One region of the Cobetia sp. cqz5-12 genome, then DNA from elsewhere that is predicted to be linked to it. Evidence: predicted binding sites of a transcription regulator. Region 1 holds the regulator's gene; the other holds the start of a gene.
The links. Region 1 encodes LexA, which represses DNA repair genes until DNA is damaged. Its sites were predicted from a motif close to TACTGTNTANNTANACAGTA; they were not measured.

Region 1 (3,411 bases):
AAGATGGACCCGATTCCGATGCCGGAACTTGCCTGCGTCAAGGTCGAGGACCACTACGTACTGCGCGATGGCGCCAGTGGCCTGTTCCTGGCGGCCAGTCAGTTCCCGAAGAATCGCGAGACGCGTCCGCCGCTGGTCAAGGAGCTCAAGGCGCATGCCGACGAGCTGCCGGAGAAGTATCACTTCATTCTTGATGCCCCGGATCAGGACCCGGACGGACGTCCGGCGCAGATTCGCTTCTCGCGCAAGGTCAAGGCTCAATACGTCATGACCGATGAGGAAGGCAAGGCGACCGGTTGGAAGGCGACCTATGACAACGGCCGCTGGGTCGTCGAGGACAAGCGCAAGGGAGCCAAGAGCTGATGAGCCAGCGTGCCCGTACCAATCAGCTGCTGTATCAGGCCGAGTTGCTGCTGGCCCAGTCAGCAGCCTCTGGCGACGATGAGCATGCCGTGGCACGACGCATGGCCGGTGAGGAGGGCGCGCTCGCCCTACTGGAGCTTGCGCTGGCGTCATTGCTGGAAGAGTGTGCCGTGACAGCGCGCTGGCCGCAGGGTGGCTGGCGTGAGCGCCTTTCCACCCCGCCGACGCCCATTGCCGAGGTCGAGCAGCTGCGCAGCCTGCTGGAGCGTCCCGACAGCTGGTTGTCTGAGCTGGTCGCGGATGTGACCCGCCTGCATGAAGAGGACGGTGCCGCTCGCCGCGAGGAATCGCGCTCGCGTGGTGATGGCCTGATCATCGCGGCAGCTTCGAACGCCTCGCTGGCCGAGCGGCTCAGCGCTGCCATCACGGCATTCAAGGCGCTGCTGCCGCAGCTGCGCGAGTCGAGTGTCGAGTGGTAGGTTCAGGCGTTGATCTGGTGCTGCACGCTGGTGATGACTGGCGGATGGCAATCGGGTGACGTTTCGCCTTCACGGGTGCTAGACTGATCGCATTGTGGCAAGCCCTGCATTCTCCGGTACGACCATGGCTCTGGCTGTGGTCGTACTTTTTTCTGCGTCGCTGATGGCAGCGCGGTGCCGGGCTTGCCAGCCGTCGCGCTGACGATTACAACGACGCCGGTATCTCGCGAGATGCCGTGCAGGAGGAATGACGTGTCCGATCCCGCCGTACTTGAAATTGTGCAAATGGAAGATGGTGAAGTGATTCTGCGCGCCGCGGAAAGCGAAGGTGAGCCGCTGCTCAGCATTCGCATTTCGGACGAGGCCGCTGATCTGCTGCGTGACAATCGTTTCGAGGTCGCGCGTGAGATGATCGACCACGCCATCACCCGGACTCGCCTCTGGGATGGCGAAGAAGACGAGGACGAGCAGTCAGAAGGCATCGTGCACTGATTCATCGCTCATGCTTCGCGCACAAAAAAACCCGCCTCGAGGCGGGTTTTTTTGTGCGATGCGTGCGGCTTTTCTGCTGGGCAAAGCGCTGCTGGTCAAGGCCTCAGTGCAGGCCACCATCGCGGATGACGCCCACCCCGAGACCCTCGATCTCCAGACTGTCCGTGCGCAGGTCGACCTTGATCGGCGAGAAGTCCTCGTTTTCGGCTTCCAGCCATACGTAGTGCCCGTCACGGCGGAAGCGCTTGACGGTGACTTCATCCCCCAGGCGGGCCACCACGATCTGGCCGTCACGCACGCTGGTGGTGCGGTGTACGGCCAGCAGGTCGCCTTCCAGAATCCCCACATCCTTCATCGACACGCCGCGCACACGCAGCAGGTAGTCGGCAGCCGGCGAGAAGTAGTCACTCGGCAGCGGACAGTGGCGGTCGATATGCTCGCTGGCAAGAATCGGGCTGCCGGCAGCCACTTCCCCGATCACCGGCAGGCCATCGTTGGCGCTGTCGTCGACGTCAGCCAGCGACGGCACGCGAATGCCGCGTGAGGTGCCCGGCACCATCTCGATGGCGCCCTTGCGCTTGAGGGCGCGCAGATGCTCCTCGGCGGCATTCGGCGAGCGGAAGCCCAGCGCCTGGGCGATTTCGGCCCGCGTCGGCGGGTAGCCAGAGGACTTGATGGTCTTGATGATGAAGTCGAAGACATCCTGCTGGCGCGGAGTAAGCGGCTGGGTCATGGCATTGCCTTTGGCCTGGGCGGCATCTTGAGCTGACGGCACGGGGTGTGCATCCATACAACTGTCATTGTATCCAGTCATGGCGGTCATGCAAGGCATCGTGGCTTGCGTGGTGGCCTCAAAGGGCAGGTAGTCGTCGAGAGATCGCTGTCTGGTGACCTTGCTTGCCCGATGTCAAAGGCTCTGCTGATGAGGTCAGGCGGGCTGTCTGGGAGGGACGGATATTGCGAGTCCTTGGATCGCCACGGTCAGCGTTCAGCGAATATCAGTCTTGGCTAAACCTCTGGCGTTTGAAACGCGAGAGAATTGTCAGTCATGGCATGGCGCGCTAGAATCAAAGTGTTTCAAACGAATGTTCGTCGATGGCGGTGGCCGGTCGAGGCATGATCAAACATGCCGTGCTCGAGCGGGCCGTGTTCGAACATGCCTTGATCGTACGCGGCCTTGCCGTGAACCAGCACCACCTCATGAGAGAGTCGCCGTGCGGGGCTTGCGCCGTGACCTACGACTCCAGTCCTTTTCTACCTGACAAGGGTTCCGCCCATGGCCCAGACCGATACCGTTACCCGCATCCTCGATACTGCCGAGGTGCTGTTCGCCGAGCGCGGCTTCGCCGAGACCTCACTGCGCAACATCACCAGCAAGGCCAAGGTCAATCTGGCGGCGGTGAACTACCACTTCGGCTCCAAGAAATCGCTGATCCAGGCGGTCTTCGCGCGCTATCTCGATCCGTTCAGTGAGCGTTTCCACGCGGCACTCGACAGCGTCGAGCAGCAATACGCCGGGCGTCAGGTGCCGCTGGAGGTCCTGCTGGAGGTGATGGCGCGCACCGTGCTGGAGGTGCCGGCCGAGCGCAACAGCCTGCGTACCTTCATGCGCCTGCTTGGGCTGGCCTATACCCAGGGGCAGGGCCACATGCGGCGCTATATCCGCGAGCATTACGGCACGGTCTTCAGCCGCTTCGCCGAGCTTCTGAAGCTGGCGACGCCTGATCTGCCGGACAACGAGCGCTTCTGGCGCCTGCACTTCATGCTCGGCAGCGTGATCTTCACCTTCTCGGGCCTGGATGCACTGCGCGATATCGAGGAGGCCGAATACGGCCATCACACCACGGTGCGTGAGCTGATTCAGCACATGCGGCCGGTGGTGGTCGCGGCGATGGCAGCGCCGTTGCCGGCCTCGCTCGGGGATGGTGAGGCGGTCACCCAGGCGGCCAGCTGATGGCCTGCTGGGTCGCGGTGGATCTCTCACGCCAGAGCCTCGAGATACGCAATGACGCGCCGAGTGGCAGTCGTGATGCGCCGCCCCCCGCGGCCGGCCCTGACGCGCTGGTGCACGCCTGCG
Region 2 (3,411 bases), 1.9 Mb from region 1:
GCGCTATGAGATCAACCCCGAAACCATCGGCCTGAGCGCCGATGAGCTCGGCAAGCGCTTCGCCCCGATCGGCGAAGAGTTCGGCATGCAGTGGCGCGTGCATGACACCGCTGCCAAGAAGCGTGTCGTGTTGATGGTTTCCAAAGACTCCCATTGCCTGGTGGACCTGCTGCATCGCTGGCAGTCCGGTGATCTGGATTGCGAGATCCCCTGCGTCATTTCCAACCACGATGACATGCGCTCGCTGGTGGAATGGCACGGCATTCCGTTCCATCACGTGCCGGTCGACAAGAATGACAAGGCCCCGGCCTTTGCCGAGGTCGAGCGTCTGGTGGAAGAATCCCGGGCCGATTGCATCGTGCTGGCGCGCTACATGCAGATTATTCCGCCGAGCCTATGTGAGCGCTATGCCGGTCGCCTGATCAATATCCATCACAGCTTCCTGCCTTCCTTCGTAGGCGCCAAGCCGTATCACCAGGCCTTCGGACGTGGGGTCAAGCTGATCGGGGCGACCTGCCATTATGTGACCGAAGAGCTGGATGCCGGCCCGATCATCGAGCAGGACATCCATCGCGTCACTCACTGCCATACCGCCGAGGAACTGGTGCGCATCGGCCGGGATGTCGAGCAGAAAGTGCTGGCGCGCGGGCTGCGTTGGCACCTGCAGGATCGCGTGCTGATCCACGGCAACAAGACCATCGTCTTCGCCTGAGCCTCGCTTGCTCAACGCATGAGTCTGTCATCGACCTGAGGTCATGACGAAGAAGCCGGTACCTGTTTCAGGTGCCGGCTTTGTTGTTTTGGGATGGGGGAGCGACTGGTGCGAGCTAGAACAATCCCAGCTGCTGGGCGTCCTCGCGGGCCTTGAGGCGCACGCCGACACCCAGCAGGCGGACAGGGCGGTGGCCGCGTTGCCAGGCTTGCTCCATCAAAAGGGCGAAGCTGTTGGCGCTTGGCAGCGTGGTGGTCGAGGCGGGGAGCAGGCTTTCCAGCGTGGTGCTCTCGAAGTTGTTGAAGCGGATCTTGACGAACTGTTTGGCCAGCACCGGCTGGTCATGGCGGGCGTGTCGGCTGGTCAGGCGTTCGAGCAGGGTAGGCAGGCGCTCGAGACAAGCCGGCAGGTCAGGCAGGTCGTGATCGAAGGTGTGTTCGACACTGATCGACTTGCGCTCGCGTTCGACACGTACCGGTCGCTCATCGATGCCGTGCGCCAGTTCGTGCAGGCGGGTGCCGAACTTGCCGAAGTGTTCGGCCAGTGTCGTCAACGGCGTGCCACGCATGTCCTCGCAGGTGGTGATGCCCAGGCGTGTCAGGCGCGCCAGCGTCGCCGGGCCGACCCCGTGCAGCTTGCCTACCGGCAGCTGGCGGATGAAGGCGTCGCTGGTCTCGGGCGTGATCACCGTCAGGCCGTCGGGCTTTTCCCAGTCACTGGCGATCTTGGCCAGAAACTTGTTGGCGGCCACGCCAAGGGAGAGTGTGATGCCGGTGCGCTTGAGCGCCTCCTCCTTCAGCCAGCGCGCCATCCAGGTGGCGCTGCCCTGAAAGTCAGTCACGGCGCTGACATCCAGATAGGCTTCATCCAGCGAGAGGGGCTCCACCAAGGGCGTCAGTTCATGGAAGAGTGCCTGGATCTCGGCGGAGACGGCGCGGTAGCGCTCGAAGTCCGGTGGCACCAGAATCAGCTGTGGGCAAAGGCGCAGCGCGCGGGCAGTCGACATCGCCGAGCGTACGCCGAAGGCACGCGCGGGATAGTTGCAGGTGGCGATGACACCGCGTTGCTCGGTACGGCCGCCGATGGCGATGGGCACGTCGCGCCACTCGGGATGGCGGAGCATCTCGACGGCGGCATAGAAGCAATCGCAGTCGGCGTGGAGGATCTTGCGCATGCGCGCATCATGCTAAAAGACTGGATGGCTGTCCAGTAACTGTGCCCATTTATTGGGCCTGAGCAGGCTCAATAACGACAACGCCCGACAGTGAGGAAGGTCCTCGCTGTCGGGCGTTGGCACGTCTGGCATCTCGCTTGGGCGCGAGGCTTTTGCTCAGGGGGGGTTACAGCGTCATCGCGGCCACCCAGCCGAATACGATCAGCGGGATGTTGTAGTGGATGAAGGTCGGCACCACGCTGTCCCAGATATGGTCGTGCTGCTGATCGACATTCAGGCCGGAAGTCGGGCCGAGGGTCGAATCAGAGGCCGGTGAGCCGGCATCTCCCAGCGCGGCGGCGGTGCCGATCAGCGCGACGGTGGCCAGCGGCGAGAAGCCGAATTGCAGCGCCAGCGGCACGTAGATGGCGGCAATGATCGGAATGGTCGAGAAGCTGGAGCCGATGCCCAGAGTGATGAACAGGCCGACCATCAGCATGACCAGTGCGGCCAGCGGCTTGTTGTCACCGATGATATGGAAGGAGGCGTCGACCAGGGTCTGGATGTCGCCGGTGGCCTTCATCACGGAAGCGAAACCAGCCGCCGAGATCATGATGAAGCCGATCAGTGCCATCATGCGCATGCCGGAGGTGAAGAGGTCATCCGCTTCGTTCCACTTGAACAGGCCACCCAGCGAGAGGATGGCGAAGCCGACCAGGCCGCCGAGAATCATGGAGCCGGAATACAGCTGAATGCCGAGGGCGGCGATGATGGCGACGCCTGCCATGATCAGGCCGCTCTTGGACGGCGTGTGCATGGGCGTGTGGTGCGGCACGTTGCTGGACTTGATCTCGCGGGTCGCGTAGTCACGCGGCTTGCGGTAGGAGACGAACAGCGCCGTCAGCAGGCCGAGGAACATGCCGCCGACCGGAATCGCCATCGCCATCGGCACCATGCCACGGGTCACGTCCAGACCGAGCGACTGGCCGGCATCATTGATGTTGGCCAGCAGGATGTCGTTGAGGAAGATGGAGCCGAAACCGACCGGCAGCAGCATGTAGGGCGCGGTCAGGCCGAAGGTCAGTGCACAGGCCACGGCGCGACGATCCAGGCGCAGGCGGTTCATGGCGACCAACAGCGGCGGAATCAGGATCGGGATGAAGGCGATGTGGACCGGAATCAGGTTCTGGGAGGAAATCGCGACCAGGGTCACGCTGCCCAGCAGGCCGTACTTGATGGCCGTCTGGCGGCGCGGTGTGCTTTCGCCATTGAGCAGGCCGATCAGGCGTGCGGCGAGCAGGTCCGGCAAACCGGAGCGAGACAGGGCGACGGCGAAGGCACCGAGGGTGGCGTAGGCCAGCGCGACCTTGGCGCCGCCGCCGACACCGTCATTGAAGGCGCCGAGCGTATCAGTCAGAGACAGGCCGCTGAACAGACCGCCGACCAAGGCGCCGGCGACCAGCGCGAAGACGACCGAGACGCGAGCCAACGACAGGCCGACCATGACCAGGACGGCCAGAATTACCGCATTCATGCGAGTACCTCT

Region 2: a site for LexA is predicted at 1,905-1,924, ahead of dinB (DNA polymerase IV). Genes of this name have one in related genera too.

What each region holds. Positions count from the first base shown of each region.
Region 1 is NZ_CP044522.1:986,102-989,512, forward strand. It holds gene topA (type I DNA topoisomerase) at 1-363, shown strand, start outside; gene F8A90_RS04220 (DUF6586 family protein) at 363-842, shown strand; gene F8A90_RS04225 (hypothetical protein) at 1,095-1,334, shown strand; gene lexA (transcriptional repressor LexA) at 1,438-2,067, opposite strand; gene F8A90_RS04235 (TetR/AcrR family transcriptional regulator) at 2,611-3,288, shown strand; gene F8A90_RS04240 (L,D-transpeptidase) at 3,288-3,411, shown strand, end outside.
Region 2 is NZ_CP044522.1:2,868,057-2,871,467, reverse strand. It holds gene purU (formyltetrahydrofolate deformylase) at 1-712, shown strand, start outside; gene dinB (DNA polymerase IV) at 828-1,886, opposite strand; gene F8A90_RS11960 (Na+/H+ antiporter family protein) at 2,053-3,399, opposite strand.